Regions from separate parts of the Paenibacillus sp. F024 genome, predicted to be linked through region 2. Evidence: riboswitches for the same ligand, from Rfam matches in the RefSeq annotation. Region 2 holds a riboswitch; each other region holds the start of a gene.

Region 1 (5,415 bases), on a different contig from region 2:
TCGGCAGAGCGAAGATGACGCCTCTGAGAAAAGCGCGCAGCAGTTCTACGACGGTAACCAGCACCGGGTTTTTTTCGATTTTGGAAAACGGGCTGTATACGATTTTGTCTTGTACGGCGTTCCACAGCTCCTCAGCCAATTCAAAGACATCGTTCATTCCGAATTCTTTTTTTGTTCTCTGGTCGGTCCAGCCCATGGATTCAAGCAAAGAGGCAATTTCGTACATGTCCTGCGGCTGCAAATTCCTCTTCAGAATCTCATTCATCAATATATTGAAGAGCTCCCTGTGTTCTTCTTGAACCAAAGGTTTGGTACGAAGCTTTACGATTTCACTCATGCTCCTGATCACCAAAGCCAGGTAAAATCATATGTACGATCAGATCCGCCATCCTGCCTTCCGCCTCCGCTTTAGCCACAGCCTCCGGTGTAATCATGCCGTTCTTACTGACAATAAGCTGTCCATTGCGGTCATAAAGATCTTCACCCGCCTTATTGCCGACAATATACTGGTTTTTGATCAGATCGATCTCCTCGTTTAATGGAGACACGGGGCTTCTTTTTTCCTGTGAGCCCTGCAGCTTCAGCGGTACAACCTTGCTCCCGCGACCTGTAGTATCCGCCGCTGCCGCAGCCAGAGGTTCGGCAATAAAAGGTTGGTTAAGCGACAAGGAGCCGTTCAGCTCAGAAGGAACGCCCGTCTCCATCCGGTGTTCCTTAAGCTCCAAGCTTGGAGCAGCCTCATCCTCCACAGGTCCCCCCGATTGAGGACGATCATCGAGGTCACCCATGTACTCGTTAATGTCATCCCAAAAGCCGCTTAATGGTTCCGGCTGCCGCTCGGGTTCCTCAGGTTGAAGCATGAACTGGGTAACCGGAGCCGGAGCTTGAAGAATCTCTTCTGCGCTTTCAGCCGTCTGCGGACTCCCCGCCTCCATATCCATGTCCGTCGGCATGCCGTCACCAAGCTGCAGGGCAACCCTCTCAAGCTCATCCAGCATCGCCTGCAGCATGCTTTGAACCATCTGCAGCTCTTCATCGATTTGGCTTGCTCTTTCCTCCTTCTCCGCCTTCCTTGCAGTAAATTCGGCCCGGACACGTTCGAGCTCAGCTTCCTTTTGTTGACTTAACAACACGACGGCATCTTTCGTCTTCTTAAGGATCAGATCTTTATAAACATGTGTGGCTGCAGGCGGTTTAACTTGATGCTTTTTAGCATTCCATTCCTTTTCCAGCTGAAGGTTTTCCTTCTTTAAGCTCTCGATTTGCTGTCTCAAGACAAAAAATTGGTTCCACAAACTTTTGACGTTATCCTTAGGGATACCCGGTCCTTGACCTGAAGCCACAAACTTCCCCCCCGTCTTAAGACTCCGACATTTTGCTTCGTGCGCTGTGAATGGTCTCAAGCAAGAGCTGCTTAAACCGCTGCAATTTCCGGGTTTTTTCCATAATTAAACGTTCAAGCTGCTCCTCTTCCTTCCGCAGCTCTTCGGTAATCTGGTAGATATGCTTGGTGTTTTCGAGGTGGGACATCATAATGAGAGATGAAATTTCTTCCTCCAAAACGGATGACACGGCATCATGCTCTCTTACGCCGGCAAGCTTTTGCTTCCACTGCTCATTTTCAGCGATCAGCTGTTTAAGCTCGTCCTCCGCGTCGGATATCAATTTCTTATATAACGTATCCACAATCCATTGACCTCCCAGGTCCAGCGATCGTTATGCGGTTTGCTTACCACCGTTCGTTTTCTTCATTGCACCCAGCTGCATCAGCAGCTTCATCCTCTCCAGCTCCATCCGCGCATGCTCATGATCTCCAAGCTTTTCATGACACGCCGCAATTTCCCCGATCAACACGGGGGTAAACACTGCCGCAGGCTGCATATTGACGGCTGAACGAAACTGGGCCGCCGCCTCTTTGTAATAACCCCGCGACATTAAAATATACGCTTGCTCTGCATGAAGCTTTTGAAGCTGCTCAAGAGATAATCCCGGGGCCGCAGCGGTGTTTTCGTGTGCATAAACAGACAGCTTGATATAGCTTTTCAAATGATTCTCCAGCACTTTATCCAGCGTCAGAAACCTCATCGCCCGTTCCCTTGCCCGTTCACCCAATGCGCTCCTCAACTCGGAATTGTTCAGCAGAAGGGTGATTTTATCGGCCAGCTCCTCGCTTTTTCCCGGGGTCACGACAAAGCCCGTATCTCCCAGAGCCTCCTTTATGCCTCCTACATCCGTGGCCACCACGGGTTTGGCCGTCATCATCCCCTCCACGACGGCATAAGGGAAGGCTTCCGTCACACTTGACAGGGCAATAACATCTGCGCTGTGATAAGCCGCCGTCATATCCTGAGTATGCCCGGCAAAAATGACCGTCTCCGTCAAATCGAGCTGATCCCGCAGAGCGATGCATTCCTCATAGTATTCCTGTACGGCTACGCTTCCGTGAATGACAAACCGGACATCCGGGATCTTCCTCTTGACTGCAGAGGCAGCGCGGATCAGTGTTAATATGTCCTTGTAGGGATCAATACGTGCCACTGTAACGACCGTCGGATGCTCATTTTTCGTCATCGGAGCCACGCTGAAAACATGTTCGTCCACACCGTTATAAATAACATTAATTTTGCTCGGCTCCACTCCGAGCCTGGACTCCCAACGCGTATTATATTCGCATACCGGAGAGACCTGATCGGCATAGGTGTAATTCAGACTCACGATCGAGGATACCAGCCGGATCAAAAACGTATTTAAAAAGGCGGATAACCCTCTTTTGGATAATGACAAATACTGCTCTCGCAGGTAAACTCCATGCTCGGTTAACAGCAATGGCGTTTTATGCTCCAGTTTTGCCAGCACGGCCGGGATACCGCAAAAGGCCGCAGCCGAGGAATGGGAAACATGAACTTTGGGAATGGGATTGTTCAAAATATTAAAAAAGCGGTAAATCCAGCCAAGACTTTGAATCAAGCCGTAAATATCGGGCTCCGGCAAATGAGTGCGCTGATCCTTGCAAGACGATAAGATGATCTCCTTATAAACGTCCCAAGTGATTTCGGACTTAAAGCTTTCCTTATATTCGTAATGGCCGAAATATTGATTCATTTCATAGAGGATTTGACCAAAACGGAGCGGATTTTTGTCCAAGCTGATAATCTCTTTAATCAAATCGGTGAATAGAGGAATAAACTTTTCTTTCACAACTTTGTGAACCGTTCTTTTTTTGGAAAGGTAAACCTGTGAGAATGGAATGTTCAAATGCTCGCAGGGCTCCTCAGTACCCCATAGGGGCATTTGGGTTACCTGCGTATTGGGAGGCTGCTTGAATTGAGGAGTAATGAACGGGTCAGCCACCACACTGAAAATGACGTAATCCACCATCTTCAGCTTTTGGACCAAAATATCGCACCAGGTGCTGACACCGCCTTGAAAATAGGGGTAAGTTCCTTCCGTTGAAAGCATGACTGTGAGCTTGTTATTCATTATGGACACCGTCCCATCGTAAAATCCTCACGAAGATCAAATGGCCGGTTGCACTAATAGCTCTGTCTGCTCCAAGTGCCCATATAAAGAGTAGACTTCAACGCTTCCATTCCTATTTAGTTAGGAGTCGTATGACGAACCAAGTCGAACCAAATTATTCCGATACAATATGTATCTCACGAATCATATTTTTTGTCAAGTCATCAATTCATCCAATGAATAGTTCAAAAGAACTGAACCTTAAGTCTCACTTTCTTCCGACTTCCTCATATGCAGAATAAGCTCCACGAGAAGGTTGGACTGCTCGGCTTTTTCAATCAACTCCATCGTAATCAGGTCGCCTTTTGCGATCAGCTGCTTGCCTTCCTGATCAATCAAATCTTTGCCCGTTCTTTTCCCTACGATATAGCTTTTCTTTAATCTGTCAGGCTCGGATAGCTCGTCCATATCCTCTTTTTGGATTCGCGGGTGGCCCTCCAATGCTTTCTCCACTTCATTTTGCAGCATGCCTAGCATCTGCTTTATGATAACAATCTCCTGCTGAACCATTGCGATTTTTTTCTCGCGCTCCCTTTTTTTTCGTTGGTAGCTTTCGTTTAAAGCCAGCATATCCGCTTCGTTCTGTCCTTGCAGCAAGAGCACCGAGGCTTTGGTTCTCTTTCGGAGCAAAGCGATATATTCTTTATCCGCTTCGGGAAGCGGAGGCCCATGCTTAAAAGAAACCAGCCTTGCAAGCAATTTACCGTGCCGCAGCCTCTCTTCTTCTATGAGCTGCAGAAGATCGGGATACGTTTCACACTCGTTTGAATCCATTGCCAGTCCCTCCTTTGGCACTGCTCTAATACTCAGCCATCGCTTTACGGATCAGGTTCAATGCCTCCTCCAAAACACTCTTCAGGCTTTCCAGCTTCTTATATTTTTCGAGCAGCAGCTGTTCGTGCAGCATGTCTTCTTCTCGCAATTGCTTCAGCAAGGCATATAACTTTTTCGCGCATTCATCTTGACATACCAGCAGCAAAGAGGCGGCCTCTTTTTCAGGAGCATTCTTCCGGTCGGATAGGCATTGCTCTTCGATCTGCCGGATCTCTTCCATTAACGTCCGATTACGCGCTTTCCAGTCTTCCAGCTCGGCTTTCAGTCTTGTCTGCTCCGATTCGATAGGACATCCCTCCGGTTTCGCGCACCTGAATTCCAGATTAAGAACTGCTACATATGTATGCCGCCCTATAACCAAAAAGACCGTCCCCGGGGGACGGCCTCAACAATCAAGAGATAGAATGATACCAGGGTTTACTGTGCCTGATAATGACCCGATGACTCCATCGTCTCCACCGGCATCCGGATATAAAAACAGAGCCTGCCCTCTTCCGACTGGGAGACGCGGATTTCTCCTCCGTGCAATTGGATAATTTCCCTGCAGACGGCCAGTCCGATGCCGCTCCCAACCTCAGGCGAGCCCTCCTTATAAAACCGTTCGAACATTCTCTCCAGCGTCTGTTCGTCAAGCCGATTCGCGTCGTTTTCGAAGACCATTTCAAGCATCCTCCCGTCCATTCGATAGGACAGACTCATCCTATGTCCGGGAAGTGTAAATTTTAAAGCGTTGGATACCAAATTATCAATCAAGCGCTCGATCAAAAAAAGGTCTCCCCTCACGATCAGCATGTCCCCCTCGAACAGCTCATCGAGCGGCTTGTGCGACCATTGGAATCCGCTTGCCCGAATCACCGGTTCCGTCCGTTTATATAAAAACCGCATCAGATCGATCGCTTTTATGAAAACGGGTGAAAAACGCATTTCTTTTTCCTGAAAGCTGGCGAGGTCGTTTAAATTTTGCGCCAGCTTGATCGCCCATTCCGATTGCTGTTCAATCACCGACAGGTCCCGTAAACCCTCCGGGGGCACATAAGCCTCCAACTGCTTTGCCCGTTGGCG
Region 2 (5,415 bases):
GCTGAGCGTAAATACGGTGCATGAATGGCAAGAGCTGCCCGGGCGGGCAGCTCTGTTGTAGCTTGGGCCTAACGGATGGCCCCGGTTTCTTGTTCATATTCTTCGGCAGGCATGCGAATCCATCTTTTCAAGTATCCCTGTTCATACAGCGCCTTAATCAGAATGATCAGTATCGGCGATAAAATCAACCCTGCGACACCAAAGAGCGAAAGTGAGATGATGATGAACGCGAGCATGGTAAAGGCGGATACGCCTAGCGAATCGCCGGTGATTTTGGGCTCAAGGATTTGTCTGGTTGTAATGACCACGGCAAGCAGCACAGACAACCAGATCGCCAGCGTCGTTTGTCCAACGATGAACAGGTAGATGATCCACGGGATGAAGAGTGTGGATACGCCCAAAAGCGGAAGCACGTCGAATAACGCGGATAGCAGCGCGATGGAGAAAGCGTTCTTCACTCCCAATAAGAGCAGCGAAATGAAAACGACGATAAAGGTAAGGGTAATCAGCTTAGCCTGTGCTTTGATGTAGGTGACGATGCCTTTCAATACATTTTCGCGCAGAAAGTGGAACGCTTTTTTAAACGTTTTTGGCGTTTTCTCTTCCGCCGTCCGCTTCCATGACTCGATCTCGATGCTCAAGAAATAAGCCAGAATGATCCCGATGGCAAAATTAATCAAGAAGGTGGAGACGGAGGTCAATGCCGTAAACGTTCCCGTAATAAAGCCGGTCACAAATTGGGTGATTTTACTGGTGATGACTGCGGAATACTCTTTGGCCTGCTCAATCAGATCCTGCGTTGGCAACGGACCCAAATAGTCCTGTAGAGCTTCGGACCGCTGTATGATTTCCCTTTCCATGACGGCCGTGTACTCGGGGAACTTGTCTTTAAGCTGTAAGATCTGCGTTGTAAAAATAGCGCCGAGTCCGGTAATCGCCCCAAGAATGACCAAAATAAATAAAATGGTCGAGATGCCGGAAGCGATCGATTTCTTGAGCCCTCTGCGGTGCAGGAATTTAGCGAGCGGCTCGATAATCATGTAAATGAGAAACGCAAAGAAGATCGGCGTTGCAATCCGGTATAAGAGACTGAAGATGTACATGAACAAATACACCGTGACAATCAGGAGAGCAATGTCGAAGATGGTTTTGTAATATTTGCGGTAAAAATGAATCATTCGGTCACCTCGGGTTTATCATTCCTCTGCGGCTGGCGTACACCATCCGGCCGCCCAGAGCTTCATTTCTTTTAACATCCGGTGCAAATCCTGGCCTTTAGGCGTAAGCTTGTATTCCACGGTAAAGGGGACCGTCGGGTAGGCTGTCCGTTTCAGCACGCCGTTGTCCTCCAGGTGACGCAGCGTGTCCGTTAACGATTTGGGGCTGACGGATTTGATTTTGCGCTGCAGCTCACCGAAGCGCTGGGTGTATGATACCTGAAGCGCGTTACCTTAGGGTAAGTTAATATTTCCATTGTCATAATATCTAAAATTATTCACTACTTTCCGTTTTATATAACAAGTCACACAATAGCAACACAACGGAGGGTACCGGGGATGGGGAACGAGGACGGATATGAATGGGGTGTAAGTCTACAGTCGGATGCAGCCGTACGATCATCGTATTGCAATAAAAGTTGCTTTCGCTCCCGAGTTTCTATACAATAAGGTGAAAACGATAGCGCTGGGAGATGGAAGTCATGAATTGCAAAATTTCGCGTAATGCCGCCAAAGTGCTTTTGGCCGAAATAGAAAAAGAAGAAGACAAGGAATTGAAGCTTCGCGTATTCGTGACGCATGCGCACGGTGATCATGCCCATTACGGTATGAAATTAGACAAGCCTACGGAGAACGATGTCGTCGTCTCGACCGACAAAGGCATCGACGTTATTCTTCAGAAGGATGATCCGTTTTTGGACGGGATTCGCATCGATTATTTCTATGTGCCTGAGGAAGGCTTCTCGGTGACCAATCCGGGCAAAGGCAACCACGGCGACCACTAATGCTTTAGTCGGGTTCCGTATAGGTAAGCTGCAATAGAAAGGAAACACCCGTATGGCCAACGATATACGAATTTGTGACAAATGCAAGCATATGAGAATCAAAACGGCGCTGCCCAAATTGCAGAAGCTGGCCCCCGACGCGGAAATCAAGGTAGGATGCAAATCTTACTGCGGTCCATGCTCCCGCTTTGCCTTCATCTTCATCAACGGCAGATATGTTACCGGCAAGACGGAGGACGAAGCGATCGAGAAGGCTAGTAAATATGTGAAGTGACATTAAAGCGGATGAAGAGACGCTTATAGGACCGCAGATTGCAGCGGATTCCATAAGGGCTTCAAAATCCGCTTTTTTCTATTTTATTCATTTTTTTAGGTGTCAAGCATCTAAAATCGTATTCTGAAGGGGCGATTTTAGTGTAAATAGAAGGTTAATCATTGAAAATAGTTCCAAAGGCTCAATAGATTTGTTGAAATTGGGAAATTGGAATTATGTATTCCTTAGGTCTTATCTTTTATTCTTAAGAAAATAAACTTTCATAAAAAGACATTTTTCGAGCGTACTCGATAAAGGCAAACCAGGCGAAAGCCTGGGCACGCAAAGCTATAGGGGCTAAAGTGCAGGTTCCGGCGCAAAGCCAGCCAGTTATCGAAGGTGCGGAGCGACGCATAGACTTGCAGACTCTTGTGCCCGTAGATGGAGAATTTCTTTGTTTTTGAAAAAGGAGTGAAACTGATGCAGGGTCAGAATCGAAGCATCGTATCAAGAAAAGGCTTTTACACGAAAGTGGGGGATGATTTCGTAGGCGTGTTTTTGTCAAACGAGGGCCCCAAATTGTTCATCAACCGTGAGGTCTATGAACTGTCTGCGCCATGGTGGGACGTCGAAATGGTGAAGGGGCGCAGCCATCAAATCATTAATTTTTACTGGCGCGGTGAGGTCAAGCTGTCTGTTAGATGTGAAGCGGAAAATGACGTTTTCATGCCGCTGTTCGATTATTTGAGCTGCAGGGGGACTACGGTTCGTCAGGCCTGACGGCCAAACTGAAATACCCATACATAGCGCAAAAAGAACCGCTTTAATGGCGTAATGCCATTAAAGCGGTTCTTTGGTTTGTCCGGTTTTGAGACTGCCATTACCTCAACATGGAAATAGTAAAATCAGGAGAGGATGATCGAAAGAGCGGACCGCCCATCTTAAGCATCGGGAGGAGACTCTGTCTTGTTGCTGCGCCAGCCGTATAGACCGCCGGGGGCGAAATATTGGTATAGATTGCATTCGATTCGGCCGTTGAACAGCTTGCGCTTCTTGTCGGCTTTGCGCCCCATGTGATGCTCAAGCTGCTTGTTTGGACTTAGGATAAAGGCAGACCATGTAGGCAGCTGCTCGTATACATGGCTAAATTGTCGGATGGCCCGTTCAGCTTCACTGTGGTCGCCCAGGCGCTCGCCGTAAGGCGGATTCGTGATGATACAGCCGTAGTCTCCCCGCGGCATGGCCTTGGCAACCGGGCTCACCTGCAGGGTCAGTTCCTTTGCCAGACCGGCCGATTTCGCCGCAGCCAATGCGACATCAATGGCTTTCGGATCGATATCGGAGCCTGTAATCTGGAGAGGGATGTCATCCTTTACCAAATCATAAGCTTCTTCCCGGGCTTGATTCCATAATTCATGAGGAACGAGCGGCCACTCTTCAGCGTTGAAGCTGCGTCGTAAGCCGGGAGCCAAATTCCATCCGATCATCGCGGCTTCGATCGGAATCGTACCCGAGCCGCAGAACGGATCATAAAGCGGGCGTTCGACTTGCCAGCGGCTCAGCAGTACCATGGCCGCCGCCATGGTTTCTTTCAGCGGGGCCTCCGTTACCAGCTTGCGGTAGCCGCGCTTGTGAAGACCGGGTCCGGTGGTGTCCAGGGTTAACGTAGCAGTGTCGTTAAGAAGCGACATCTCAATGACGAAGCGTCCGCCGGTTTCGGGGAACCACTCCGTGCCGTATCGCAGCTTCATGCTTTCCACAACAGCTTTCTTGACAATGCCTTGGCATGCGGGCACGCTGGACAGCTGTGACTTGTGCGATCTTCCTTCGACGGGGAACTCCGCGTCTTCGGGAATCCAATCCGGCCAAGGCAGAGCCTTTACTCCCTCGAACAGCTCGTCAAAGGTACGGGCTTTAAACTGTCCCATCTTGACGAGCACGCGGTCGGCCGTACGAAGCCACAGGTTGGCGCGGCATATGGCTAAAAAGTCACCGACGAACGTCACCCGACCGTTTTCAACCGTGACTTGATCGTAGCCTAGATCGCGAACCTCTCTGGCCACTACGGCCTCAAGCCCCATAGGGGAGGTGGCGATAATTTCAATCGAATGTAATGTCATACTGATTCACTCCGTATCTGTTATGAAGGGAAAAGCCCGAATATAAACAGGTTGAACTAAGCTTGGAAAAGCCATACAATTAATTAGTATAGGCGATTGACAGTGATTATACAACGAGGCAAACGTATTAGCAGCAATGATTAAGTGCTGCAGCCGTATGTCTCGGAATCGGGAAGGAATGGAAAACAACATGACATCGCCATTAACGGCGGAGCAGTATCTTGATGAGCTTTTTGATACGGATGAGCTGCTGGAGCGGGTGAAAGAAAGCATCCGCGCCAACCTCATGCCGGAAATTTCGATCGCTGCCGGTTACGGGCGGTTATTGACCATGCTTGTGCGCATCGCAGGGGCAAAAGAGGTGCTGGAAATCGGAGCGCTCGGGGGTTACAGCGGCATCTGTCTGGCTCGCGGTTTGCCGCAGGACGGTAAGCTTGTCTCGCTGGAATTGAAGCAAGAATATGCGGATCTGGCTTACAAGCATCTTAGCGAAGCGGGGTTTGGACAGAATGTGGAATACCGGGTCGGTGAAGCGCTGGACAGTCTGAAGGCACTTGAGGAGGAAGGAAGAAGATTTAACCTCTTTTTTATTGACGCGGATAAAGGCAATTACCCGAATTACCTGGAGTGGGCGATCAGGCTGGCTCATCCGGGGGCTGTTATCCTCGGGGACAATGTACTTATGCGCGGGAAAGCCATAAATCCGGAGTCAAAGGGAAATGCGGTTGCGAAGATGAGGCTGTTTACGGAGATGGTGGCCCAGGATCCCCGACTCGAGGGTGTGCTGCTGCCGGCCTACGACGGGTTAGCGATAGCAAGGGTGAGGGCATAATTATAAGTAAAGGCTGTTATCATATCTTGCCGGGGAAACAAGCAAGCTGCTTTCATGCTTTTCCGACGATAGGAGGATACGATCTTGACACAGATGCGAGTAGAAAAAGATTTTCTGGGCTCCAAAGAGGTTCCGGCTCAAGCTTACTACGGCATTCAGACGCTGAGGGCAGTGGAAAATTTTCCGATCACCGGCTACAAAATTCATT
Region 3 (5,415 bases), on a different contig from region 2:
GCTGGAGATACTAGGGAAATGGAAGGAGGGATGGAGAAAATGAGAGATGATTTGCGCGGAAGCACCGAGGAATGGGTCGAGAAGCTGCATGATACGCAGCAAAAGGATGAAAAAAACCGGAAGCATCAAGGGGACGGACACCCCGATAAAAAAATGCCGGCCAAACGGCACCGAAACGGTAACTAATTTTTCTTACCGAACCGCCTTAGGGCGGTTTTTTGCATGAATGGTTTAAGCAAAATCGTCTGCCGTTTGTCTCAGGAGAGGGCTTGACAGAACAGGACAGAGCAGATATCGTCATTTCTATGAGCCGGCCAAAATAAAGAATGGTTTTGGCAGCGGAAATCAACTATTAAATCAGCACGGGAGGAGACCGCGGTGGAATTATGGATGTTCTATTTGCCGGCTATCAACCTGATCGCTTTTGGCATCATGGGTTACGATAAATCCCAGGCGAAAAAAGGCAGCCGGAGAATAGCCGAGAAAACGCTGTTTTTCATCGCTGCGGCCGGAGGAGCGTTAGGCATGTGGATAGGCATGCGGAAATGGAGACATAAGACAAAGCATCCTTCTTTTGTTTACGGCATTCCGCTGCTGTTTGTCTTGAATGCGACACTCATTTATTATTTCGGTTCAGCCTGATGCGGCTTTAAGTTCTAATGTTGATGGAGGATGTCTATGGAAGCTATGCTGTGGGGAGGCTTCACATCGTCGCTTGCGACGGCGTTGGGCGCAATTCCGGTCCTTTTTATGAAAGAGTTATCTCATCGAGCCAAGGATGTACTGCTTGCCTTTACGGCAGGCATTATGGTATCCGCCTCCATGTACAGCCTGATTCCTTCTGCACTGGCGATGTCCGGCTTGACAGTGCTTTGCATCGGTGTGCTGCTTGGCACCATAGCGCTGACATTGCTCGAAAAGCTGGTTCCGCATATCGACCTTGCGCATGCCAGAGATAGCGGGATTTCAGGCAAATTAACGCTTGAACGAAAGTCCGTCTTGTTTTTGACGGCGATGACACTGCACAATTTGCCCGAAGGGCTTTCCGTCGGGGTGAGCTATGCGAGCGGCCAAGAGGAGCTAGGACCTCTGGTCGCACTATCCATGGGTCTGCAGAACGCCCCGGAAGGTTTCTTGGTTGCGTTGTTTCTAATTATGCAAAAGGCTCGTAAAAGCACAGCGATATTGTTCGCTTTATTCACGGGGATGCTGGAGTTTGCCAGCTGTATTATTGGTTTTTATTTGACCGCTTATGTTTCCGGACTTATACCGTACGGTCTTGCATTTGCTGGAGGAGCCATGCTGTTTATCGTTTACAAGGAGCTGATCCCGGAGAGTCACGGACACGGCTATGAAAGAATGGCGACCTTTTCTTTCATCATCGGACTGCTGGTGATGATCGGGTTGACGGAAACTTTGGGTTAGCAGATTGGTGTTCAATTGGGGAAGCAACCCCCTCAATGTAAAACGATCGAACCCGTAAAAGGTACTGAATATCGGCATTGTCAAAAGCACCGGCAGCGAATCGATTTTCGTAACGGTGTTTTTTCGCACGAAGTCCTGGCAGGGCGAGTACCATACTAGTACGAGACTTGGATATAATATAGTCAAATTGTGGAAAATGTGTTAGAATAAAATAAAATAATGTCGAAACATCATTGGTTTACTCTATCGATGTCGAAAGTTTTGGAATTTACTTTAATATTTTCTATCAAATCGCCAACATTTTACATTAAAGTGATGGTCCGATAAAGGCACAGCCATTGAAAAGTGGTGTCGCAAAGCTATAGGGGCTAACGTGTGAAAACACACCATGCCAGCCAGCCGCCGGAATGAGGTTGAGAAAACCCTTCATTCGGAGGGTTTTCTTTTTTTCATTCTATACGAAATTCGGGATGCATGGAAGATTCGTTACCAGGAATTTTGCTTTTACTCTGCAAGGACGGTGAGAGGCCATGTACTGTGTTTTTAATGAAAAGCGACTGAAACACTTATCGGAAGAGATTGAAATGATTCGACTTAGAATGCATGGCATATTCAACATGAAGCTGTGCTTTTCAGACCCGGAAGTCAAAGCATTAAGCAAAGAATTGGATTGTGCCGTAATCAGATACCAAGAGTATGCGAAGCGATTAACGTGAATGAATAGAGAACAAGTGTGAGGCATGACACGGAAAGGATGATGTCAATGATCGGTGAGCAGGCAGTAAGCGGACTTACTCAGCTGTTAGTAAAAGATATAGCTACCTATGAACACAGCATAAGAATTGGAAAAATGGCTAAGTTGATGGCTGCCTATCTTGATTTTGATGAAACGCAAACCCAAAAATTGATTGCAGGCTGCTGCTTGCACAATATTGGCAAGGTACATATCCATGAGTCCATTTTACAAAAGAAAGCCTCTCTTACCCTGGAAGAATGGAAATTTATGAAGCGCCATGCGTTTTTCGGCGTTCAGATGGCCGTCATGGAAGGAATTACCGATCAGGATATCATTGACATCATTCATTACCATCATGAGCGTTGGGATGGTACGGGTTACCCCGACGGCTTGAAAGGTACCGACATTCCGGTATATGCCCGCATTTGTTCGATACTGGACGCATTCGACAGCATGATTTCGGATCGCCCCTACAGAAAAGGGATGTCCATCCAGCAAGCCCGTGAAGAGCTGCTGCGGCAGAGTTGTTCGCAATTTGATGGTCGTTATGTTCAGGTGTTTCTCACCATTCAGGAAATGATATTGGCTCATATTCAAAGAGATTCCGTGCAATCCATGACTTATCACGACAGATCGGTTTACCATTCCGAGATCGTTTAATCATAGGTCGCCTATCGGCGGTTTATTTTTCATTTGGCGGAAGGAAATTGGGGGGAGGGCAATGAATAAAAAAAGAGGTCGGCAGGGAGTAGCCTAAGCATACATGATTGGAGGGAAATGACAGGTGAAAAAGGGTATTGCGTCTAGGACATGGAAGTTGTTATTCGCTTTTTGGATGATGATGGCCATGCTGATGATTCCGGCTCCCCGAGCGGATGCGGGAGCTTTCACTTATAAGGTTTATCCGAAAGGAACGGTGGGCATATCCAAACCGGTCATCGGATTTGAGCTAGGCGATTGGAACGGATTACAGGTCGGTTCGTTTCAGATGAAGCTGGATCAAAATCAGGTACCGGGGACCTTTGATCAAGAAACGATGAGTTTTACCTATACACCGGCTGTGGGATTAGAGCCAGGAGAGCATTCGGTTGAAGTACAGCTGCAATTTATCGGTTACCAGCCTATTTTTTTGGATTGGACGTTCACTATAGCGAGGAATCCTTTAAGCGAGGTTCCTGCCACTTTCTCACAGACTCATCAGCTGGGCTTGAAGGCGATCAATGATTATCGGATGCTGTACGGGTTAAAGCCTTTAAAGCTAAACAGGAATCTGACGTTAGCAGCCAAGAATCATGCCCAATATTTGAATATGAACCGTATTGCGCAGACGACTTCGGACTCGCTGCATGACCAAAGGAAAGGCATGCCCGGTTATACCGGGGCAACCCTTTCTGAACGCGCAGTATATGCCGGGTATTATCGCGGCGTGGGGGAAGATGTATCCTTCAATACGGGAAATCTTGTGGAGTCCGTCGATAAGCTCTTTGATGCGCCATATCACCGCGAGCCCTTTTTAATGCCTCATGTTACGGAAGCGGGTATTGATATGGTCGGAGATTATGTGGTCATTGTGTTCGGGTATGGAGAAAAATCCGATACGGAGATGACGGTATCACCCGCTCCGGGAGATCCTTATGTCCCGCTGCTTTTTGACGGCTATGAAACGCCGGATCCCATTCGCATGTATGCTTCAAGAAAATATCCTGTCGGATACCCGCTTATGGTTTCGGTAACGGGAAGCGGCATTAGCGAAATCCGGCTGCTTGAATCGACGCTGAAGGATGAATCGGGTCAACCGGTGAAGCTGCTGCAAAACAGTCCGAGCAATGATGATCATTTAACTAACAGCGTCATCTTAATTCCACCCGAGCCGCTGCAGCCTGACACCTCATATTCCGCGTTTGTGAAGCTGGGTGTCACCGAGAACGGAGTATCCAAAACGCTTGAGAAATCATGGAATTTTCATACGGAGCCGGTCGAAGGCATCGGTAAGCAGAAGCTGCACGAAGATATTGCAGCGTATATGAAGCTGGCGGCAGAGCAAAAAGAGAAAGTCCGGCACGTGGTCACCTTCAAGCTGGACGATGATAGCTATACACTGGATAACATCAAGTTTCTGTTGAAAAGAGCTCCGTTGATTGACGAAGGCACCTCATATTTATGGGTTAGGGACTTAGCCGCCGCACTAGGCGCTGACGTTACATGGGATGATAAGCGCAAAGCCGCGATCTATACGAAGAGCGGCCGGGAGATCACATTCTTTACGGGGCGTAACGAGTATGCGATTAACGGTATCGAACAACCCACTCAATCACCGGCCCGATTGGAAAACGAGCTCACGATGATACCGGTACGCTTGCTGTCCGAGGTATTAGGAGCCCATGTAGAGTATTTGCCGCAAACGCGGAGCGTAAAAATTATATACTGAACCTCCATGAAAAGCCGAATGGCCCCATTGAAGTGATGGGGCCGTTTTTTGTACAATGAACTTGGTTGTTCATTGACAAGGAGGAACGAAGATGCATTCCTTTCAAGCGGAACCACAGCTTCAAACCGATTCCCATAAACAGAAGCGTGAACGTGTCCAGCATTTATGAGGGAAGTGATCGGGTGATTATTCGTGAGACGGAACAAGAGTTTATCATGATTACACAACATGACCACGCGAAACTGTCAGGAAGGATTGCAAGTCACTTTAAAAAGCCGTTTTTCGTAGAAGATGATTATTTTGAAGACGTTGTCTGTGCTGTGCATGAGCACGATAGAAGCTGGATAAGGCTCGATGATACACCGATTTGGAATGACCGGACCTCATCACCGTTTTCGTTTATGGATTACCCGCTGTTACCTAAATTGGCCTTGTATAGAATCGGAATGGATGAAATTGAGGAAGGAAACCCATATGCTGCTCTTTTATGCAGTCTCCACTATACATCATTTCCCATATTTCATAACTCCACGAATGGTGAATGTGTTCGTTTTTATCATCACGAGCGTTATAGACAAGAAAGAATTAGAGTCGCGCTAAAAGACATAAGTCCAAATGTTGTTTCGAGGCATTTTCGGTTATTGCAGCTATGCGATGATATTTCCTTGTATGTATGTTTAAATCAAGCAGGAGTAAAGAAAGAAAATGAACACCCATGGTATATGACGGGTTTTAAAAATTCTAATGGTTTTAACATGGAAGGGGATAAACCGCTTAGCGCGAGGTGGCTTAACCATAAGGAGATCATAATTACTCCAACGCCATT
Region 4 (5,415 bases), on a different contig from region 2:
CGGATAAGAAAACAGCTTCTTTCTAAGGCGAAAGGAAAAGTGCTGGAAATTGGCTCAGGTACGGGTATTAACTTTTTGTACTATGAGTTTGCAGATCAAGTCATTGCAATAGAGCCAGATCCAATGATGTTGGAGCAATCCCTAATTAAAGCACGTGAAGCTACAGTTCCGATCGAAGTGGTACCGGGAGATGCCCAAAATCTACCGTATCCAACCAATTCGTTCGATTCAATCGTTGGAACACTAGTATTATGTACGATACCTGACCCGGCGAAAGCTCTGGCCGAAATCCATAGAGTATGCAAGCCTGAAGGAACGATTTTAATTTTTGAACACGTAAGGTTAAATCATCTGGTCCTTGGTAAAATACAAGACTGGTTAACGCCCGTTTGGAAACGATTATGTGTTGGTTGTCATTTAAACCGCAATACACTTGAAACCGTTGAACAAGCAGGTTTCAGAGTGGTGCAAACGACGTCGATGTGTAGGGAACTGTTCCTAGTAATTGAAGCAAGAATAAAATAAATTGGAAATGTGAGACTGCGGTGAACGATAAAGCGGCAGTTATTCTGGAAATAAAATAGACTGCTTTTATGTATCCGCGAAACACTACGTTATGTAGTTTATAATAGATGCTTGTCAAGGTTCGATGTGTGATGAAAGCATAACTGCCAAATCTATTTAACGGATTTTGGGGGGTGAATAGTTAATGTACTCCTTTTTTAGTAAAATTAGCGCCTTCCTTAGCGAACCATTCGTTAACGCGGCGAACACTGATATCGCCTTTCTTGCGGCGCTGTTTCTCGGTTTTGTTGGTTCGGTTGCTCCTTGTCAAATGTCAGCGAACGTTGCGGCTATTACTTACTTTGGGCAGCGTCAAGCGCAAGCAAGGTTGTCGTGGCCCGAAACGTTCATGTATTTATTAGGGAAGATGATTGTATTCAGTATTTTCGGTGCTTTGTTTTGGTTTTTCGGTCAAAAGATATCCACTGACATGATCCCTTTATATTCTTTTGCAAGAAAGCTGCTTGGGCCGTTATTGATTTTAATCGGATTGTTTTTGCTTGGCTGGATTCGGCTTCCTTTTCAACTTGGGGCTCGAGTGGCAGGATTTTTTGAAAAATTGGCCGATCGAACCGGAGGAAGGAGCGGAGCCTTTCTAATGGGGATTGCATTTTCGCTAGGATTTTGTCCAACAATGTTTGTTTTGTTCTTCGGTTCGCTTATGCCTTTGGCATTGCAATCAACATATGGCGTAGTGTTGCCATCTGTTTTTGCAATCGGTACCGCAATGCCGTTTTTACTAATTGCCGGGTTTGCTGTAGGTTTCGGGTTAGATCGAGTCATTGTTAAGCGTGCCAAAAGGTGGGGGTTGTGGATACAAAAACTTGCGGGTGTGTTATTTATAGTGCTGGGCATAAGCGATACCTTGACATATTGGACTCTAATGTAAATCATGGGAGGTGCCAACGGAAAAATAATGCAGAGTGAGAGCCACGAGTAGTTGATTAGACCTATTGTGTGATCAAGAAATTTTTCGCGAACTTACAATTTGTGACGCTTCTATAGTTTATCCTGTATCATTCGATATGAAATGATATAGAATCGACAAATATCAACACATTTAAACACGTGGGACTTAGGGCGGTGCCAGAAAAATAAAAATTATGGTATTATAAGGCTATGATTTGGAAGAAATAATAGGAAAAATGGCAAACCAGATCGAAAGGCTGGGACGCAAAGCCACGGGTCTTCTGCACTATTGCAATGATCGCCGGGTTACCCTCACAAATCTCACATCTACGAAAAACTAGACACGGCCGTTTGAGGGTACGTGTCTTTTTGTCGTGATTCTAGAATGAATACGAGGTGATGATATATGGAGGAGCGTGTACGCTATGCTGCAAAAGTTGAAGAAGTCATGCGCTGGCAAGAAAGCAGGATACAAGTATTGCTGGTGGACAGCGACCCCGTATGGCAACAACGGTTGACGGCGTTGATCGATGCTGAGCCGGATATGAGTATATCTCATATTGCAACAAACAAAGAATCGGCTATTCGAGCCAGTATGCAATTGGATTTAGACGTAATGATTCATGACCCGGTGTTACATTCGTCGCAACAGGATGGATTGGATACAATTGCCGAAGTGTTGAAGATCAAATCACTGCCAATCATTATCTTGACTTCACTCTACCAGCCCGAGATCATTGTGGATGCAATGCTGGCCGGAGCGATCAATTATATTACCAAGATCAATTATGTGGATGTCGCAAGTGCCGTCAGGGAAGCGTATCAAGGGCAATCCTCCCTTCACGCCGATGTTGCATCCATCATCCGTAATGAAATTGGACTTGTTAAGCGAAGGGAATTGCATCGAATGCTGACTCCTACTGAAAAAGAAATCTTGCAGTTGATCGGTTGGGGCTATACACAACCGGTAGTTAGAGAATTGCTCGGAATCACGTCTAACACAATGAAGACGCATGTTCGCAATATCATTCGCAAATTCGACGTATCTTCCATTCGCGAAGCAGCGGAAAAAGCGAAACGTAGGGGCTTGTACGATCAACTAGATCGCATCACCTGTTAGCGATTCGTTTCCGATTCGAGCCGTTTCGCGATGGTTTGACAACCAATGATCTGTTGGTATGAGGGAAAAATCACCCTCCTCTTTCGAATGTATTATTGGTAAAATGTGGACAAATGCAGGTATCTACAGAGGAATTTTATTACCAAGTTTGTAGGAGGTGAGAATCAAAAATTGACTTAAGTTGCGAAAAATGGCATCCTTACTGCTTCCTCCACTTTACTAGAGAAGGGACGATGATAATGAAAACGGAGCGTGAACAACCTATAATCATGACGATTAACAGGCAGGCTGGCGGAACAATTTCAGGCAGCATGCACAGCAAGGAGGGAATTGTGATGACGCTGACCCAGCACCCCGTCCCCTATGAGAAAGTAGAATTATGGCTGAAGTCTTACAAGGACTGGAAGGCGAGACTGAAGTACATGCAGTCAGAACTGTCCTACATCCCTGAATTAACGCGTACGCTACAAATGGTTGCGGCTCACAGCAGCGGCAGAAAACAGGAAACGGTTTTACGGACGGTTATACGACGTATCGAAATCACCGAACATGAAATCCCGTTGCTGCTATCCAGAATCGGTTTGATCGACTATGCTTTCTCGGCTCTCACCCCGGAAGAAAGCTTGTTCATTCGGTTACGATATATGGATCAACTGGCGCTTTCAGACGCCATGAGCCGCCTAGCACTTTCCCGCCGCGCGTACTTCTACCTTCGAAAGCGAACATTGCACAAAATCTATATGAAAATCAAAGATCGGGCGGTTTTGTTGGATTTGGATTCGTCCCAAAATGATTGACCGGTTTCAGAAGATGCATATGCGCATCTTCTTTTTTTGCGTCCATTTTTCATTTTAATACGTTTTTATTCGTTACGTCCAATCCCAGTAAATACGATTAATGTCTCGCCAATTGATTCAATGAGTATTGAGGAGATTATAACACATACATTGGATACTGAGAATAGCGAATCTATCGAATGTTCATTTGACTTACTCTGCCTTATAAGCTGAAAGAATAAGGTGGTGGAAATGTGAACTCAATTCGGGATTCGTTAGGTCAGCGCATTCGCACATTGCGGGAACAATACGGATGGACGCAAGAGCAGCTTGCAGAGCGGGCAGACCTCCATCCTAATTATATCGGACAAATTGAACGCGGGCTAAAGAACGTTTCATTGGATAATATTTATAAACTGGCTGTTGGTTTGCGCATGGATTTGTCTCAGTTATTTGTTTTTGAGAATCGCGAACTTCCAGAGCCGTTGTCCCAGATTGGCCAAATGCTACAGCATTGTTCCGAAGAAGATTTAGATTTTCTGATTCAACACATCGAGCATTTGTTGAAGTGGAGACAAAAGTAAGTAACTGCTCGAAAGGAAGCGCCGGAACTGCATCGAACATGCACCGAACGCAGCACTGGATTTGCTCTCTTTTTGCACAAAGTCTGCACGCGTTATGCACATGATCCGTGTTATGATGTTAGTGTGGACAGGTTGTGCAACCACAAGCATCATGAAGACTGGTTGTCCCTTTCATCAAGCGCCGTTTCTTTCCCTGCTATCCCAGTGGGAAGAAATACGGCGCTTTTTTTATTTTGTTACTGATACAGCAGTCGTCGACTATATTCCGAATGTAAAGGAGTTGAACTAAACATAGGGCAACGCCAACCATCAAAGGCCCGCACAATTTCTCGCACGGTGTTGCCAGGTGAGAAAGGGAGTTGATGTTGATGTATCCCGACGACACATAATAACAAGCGGCGAATGATTCATCGGCATGCGTGGAATCAAGTTTATCAAGTCTTACGATCAGACCTGGTCGCAATCAAGCGTTGGCACGCTCTGCGGCAAGGTCTTTTTTGTTGTCCTTCCCGCTTGTCAGGAAGCGTCGGCTGTCGCTCTCCCCCCTCTGTTTTGATTGATCAAACAAACCAAAACGGAGGGACGAGTATGAAAAAGATCAATTTGAAAGACATATATCCTTTTTGGAAAACGGATGTATGGGTTGAAGTGGATGACGAGGTGGCTCAGGAGCTGCATCGGTTTGAATTAATTGAAAGCGCATACAAACTGCGCACGTATCGTCACCGGGCGTATTACTCGCTGGATCGAAACGATGGAATTGAGAAGGACGTTCTTTTTCTTTCGATTTCGCCGGAGGAGTACTATGAACGCAAGCTCTCCCGGCAACAGCTTTACGAAGCGTTGTGCCAGTTGCCGGAGAAATCGGCCAGACGAATTTATGCACACTTTTTTCTAGGCATGAGCAAAGTCGCTATTGCCAGAGCTGAGCATGTCGATGAACGGGCCGTTCGTAAATCTATTAAACAAGGCTTAAAGATAATGGAGCGTCTACTCAAAAACATGTGATTTTTCGTCATTGGGTCCGGTTTTCCCGTCAGAATGAAATGTTATATAGAGGATCTTTTCAGACAGCGGCTGGTTGCATCCAGCCGCTCATCATTCTCGGTGAGAGGGGCAAGTATCGATGCATCCTATTCGATTTCGGGATGAAGAACACGAGAGGTTCTATCATCAAATGCTGGCTGAAAGGAAATGCAACGACGGCTATCATCGTGCGCTTTTTTACACATTGGGCATTTCCCGGGAAACTAGGAGTCATGTACGTGATTTGTTTGATTTTTCTAACGGCGGCATTAATCCCAAGGGCCTTTCGGCCCCATGGCAAACCGGCAGTTCCATTCGAATATGTCGGCTCGCCTTTAATCTATGGAACGGGTGGACCGAACCAGGTGGGGAACGCTTCTCCACTCCCAACGAATTATTCGATTGCAGCTACGCCCCTTTCTTTTTCGAGGCAATT

The links. Region 2 has a riboswitch for cyclic di-GMP ahead of ACZYR9_RS15135 (hypothetical protein). Riboswitches for the same ligand answer to the same signal wherever they lie in the genome.
Region 1: linked by a shared signal. The riboswitch ahead of pelF (GT4 family glycosyltransferase PelF) and the one ahead of ACZYR9_RS15135 (hypothetical protein) in region 2 are both predicted to bind cyclic di-GMP.
Region 3: linked by a shared signal. The riboswitch ahead of ACZYR9_RS01035 (Spo0E family sporulation regulatory protein-aspartic acid phosphatase) and the one ahead of ACZYR9_RS15135 (hypothetical protein) in region 2 are both predicted to bind cyclic di-GMP.
Region 4: linked by a shared signal. The riboswitch ahead of ACZYR9_RS25890 (response regulator) and the one ahead of ACZYR9_RS15135 (hypothetical protein) in region 2 are both predicted to bind cyclic di-GMP.

The regions. Positions count from the first base shown of each region.
Region 1 covers NZ_JBVASZ010000037.1:29,114-34,528, reverse strand. Annotated here, with positions in the region: gene ACZYR9_RS23680 (hypothetical protein) at 1-337, opposite strand, end outside; gene ACZYR9_RS23675 (hypothetical protein) at 330-1,343, opposite strand; gene ACZYR9_RS23670 (hypothetical protein) at 1,360-1,686, opposite strand; gene pelF (GT4 family glycosyltransferase PelF) at 1,717-3,480, opposite strand; cyclic di-GMP riboswitch class II at 3,514-3,597, opposite strand; gene ACZYR9_RS23660 (hypothetical protein) at 3,721-4,293, opposite strand; gene ACZYR9_RS23655 (hypothetical protein) at 4,319-4,714, opposite strand; gene ACZYR9_RS23650 (sensor histidine kinase) at 4,771-5,415, opposite strand, start outside.
Region 2 covers NZ_JBVASZ010000013.1:81,452-86,866, forward strand. Annotated here, with positions in the region: gene ACZYR9_RS15110 (hypothetical protein) at 1-24, shown strand, start outside; gene ytvI (sporulation integral membrane protein YtvI) at 69-1,178, opposite strand; partial or broken gene ACZYR9_RS15120 (winged helix-turn-helix transcriptional regulator) at 1,197-1,427, opposite strand; gene ACZYR9_RS15125 (iron-sulfur cluster assembly accessory protein) at 1,700-2,002, shown strand; gene ACZYR9_RS15130 (YuzB family protein) at 2,055-2,276, shown strand; cyclic di-GMP riboswitch class I at 2,562-2,653, shown strand; gene ACZYR9_RS15135 (hypothetical protein) at 2,736-3,035, shown strand; gene ACZYR9_RS15140 (THUMP domain-containing class I SAM-dependent RNA methyltransferase) at 3,197-4,375, opposite strand; gene ACZYR9_RS15145 (O-methyltransferase) at 4,566-5,207, shown strand; gene aspA (aspartate ammonia-lyase) at 5,301-5,415, shown strand, end outside.
Region 3 covers NZ_JBVASZ010000001.1:212,594-218,008, reverse strand. Annotated here, with positions in the region: gene ACZYR9_RS01050 (DUF4023 domain-containing protein) at 40-186, shown strand; gene ACZYR9_RS01045 (DUF1294 domain-containing protein) at 379-642, shown strand; gene ACZYR9_RS01040 (ZIP family metal transporter) at 679-1,425, shown strand; cyclic di-GMP riboswitch class I at 1,744-1,832, shown strand; gene ACZYR9_RS01035 (Spo0E family sporulation regulatory protein-aspartic acid phosphatase) at 1,956-2,141, shown strand; gene ACZYR9_RS01030 (HD-GYP domain-containing protein) at 2,189-2,821, shown strand; gene ACZYR9_RS01025 (stalk domain-containing protein) at 2,946-4,589, shown strand; gene ACZYR9_RS01020 (DUF3891 family protein) at 4,772-5,415, shown strand, end outside.
Region 4 covers NZ_JBVASZ010000053.1:10,646-16,060, forward strand. Annotated here, with positions in the region: gene ACZYR9_RS25880 (class I SAM-dependent methyltransferase) at 1-525, shown strand, start outside; gene ACZYR9_RS25885 (urease accessory protein UreH domain-containing protein) at 710-1,453, shown strand; cyclic di-GMP riboswitch class I at 1,702-1,787, shown strand; gene ACZYR9_RS25890 (response regulator) at 1,880-2,593, shown strand; gene ACZYR9_RS25895 (hypothetical protein) at 2,833-3,390, shown strand; gene ACZYR9_RS25900 (helix-turn-helix domain-containing protein) at 3,624-3,953, shown strand; gene ACZYR9_RS25905 (RNA polymerase sigma factor) at 4,542-4,961, shown strand; gene ACZYR9_RS25910 (DUF6075 family protein) at 5,080-5,415, shown strand, end outside.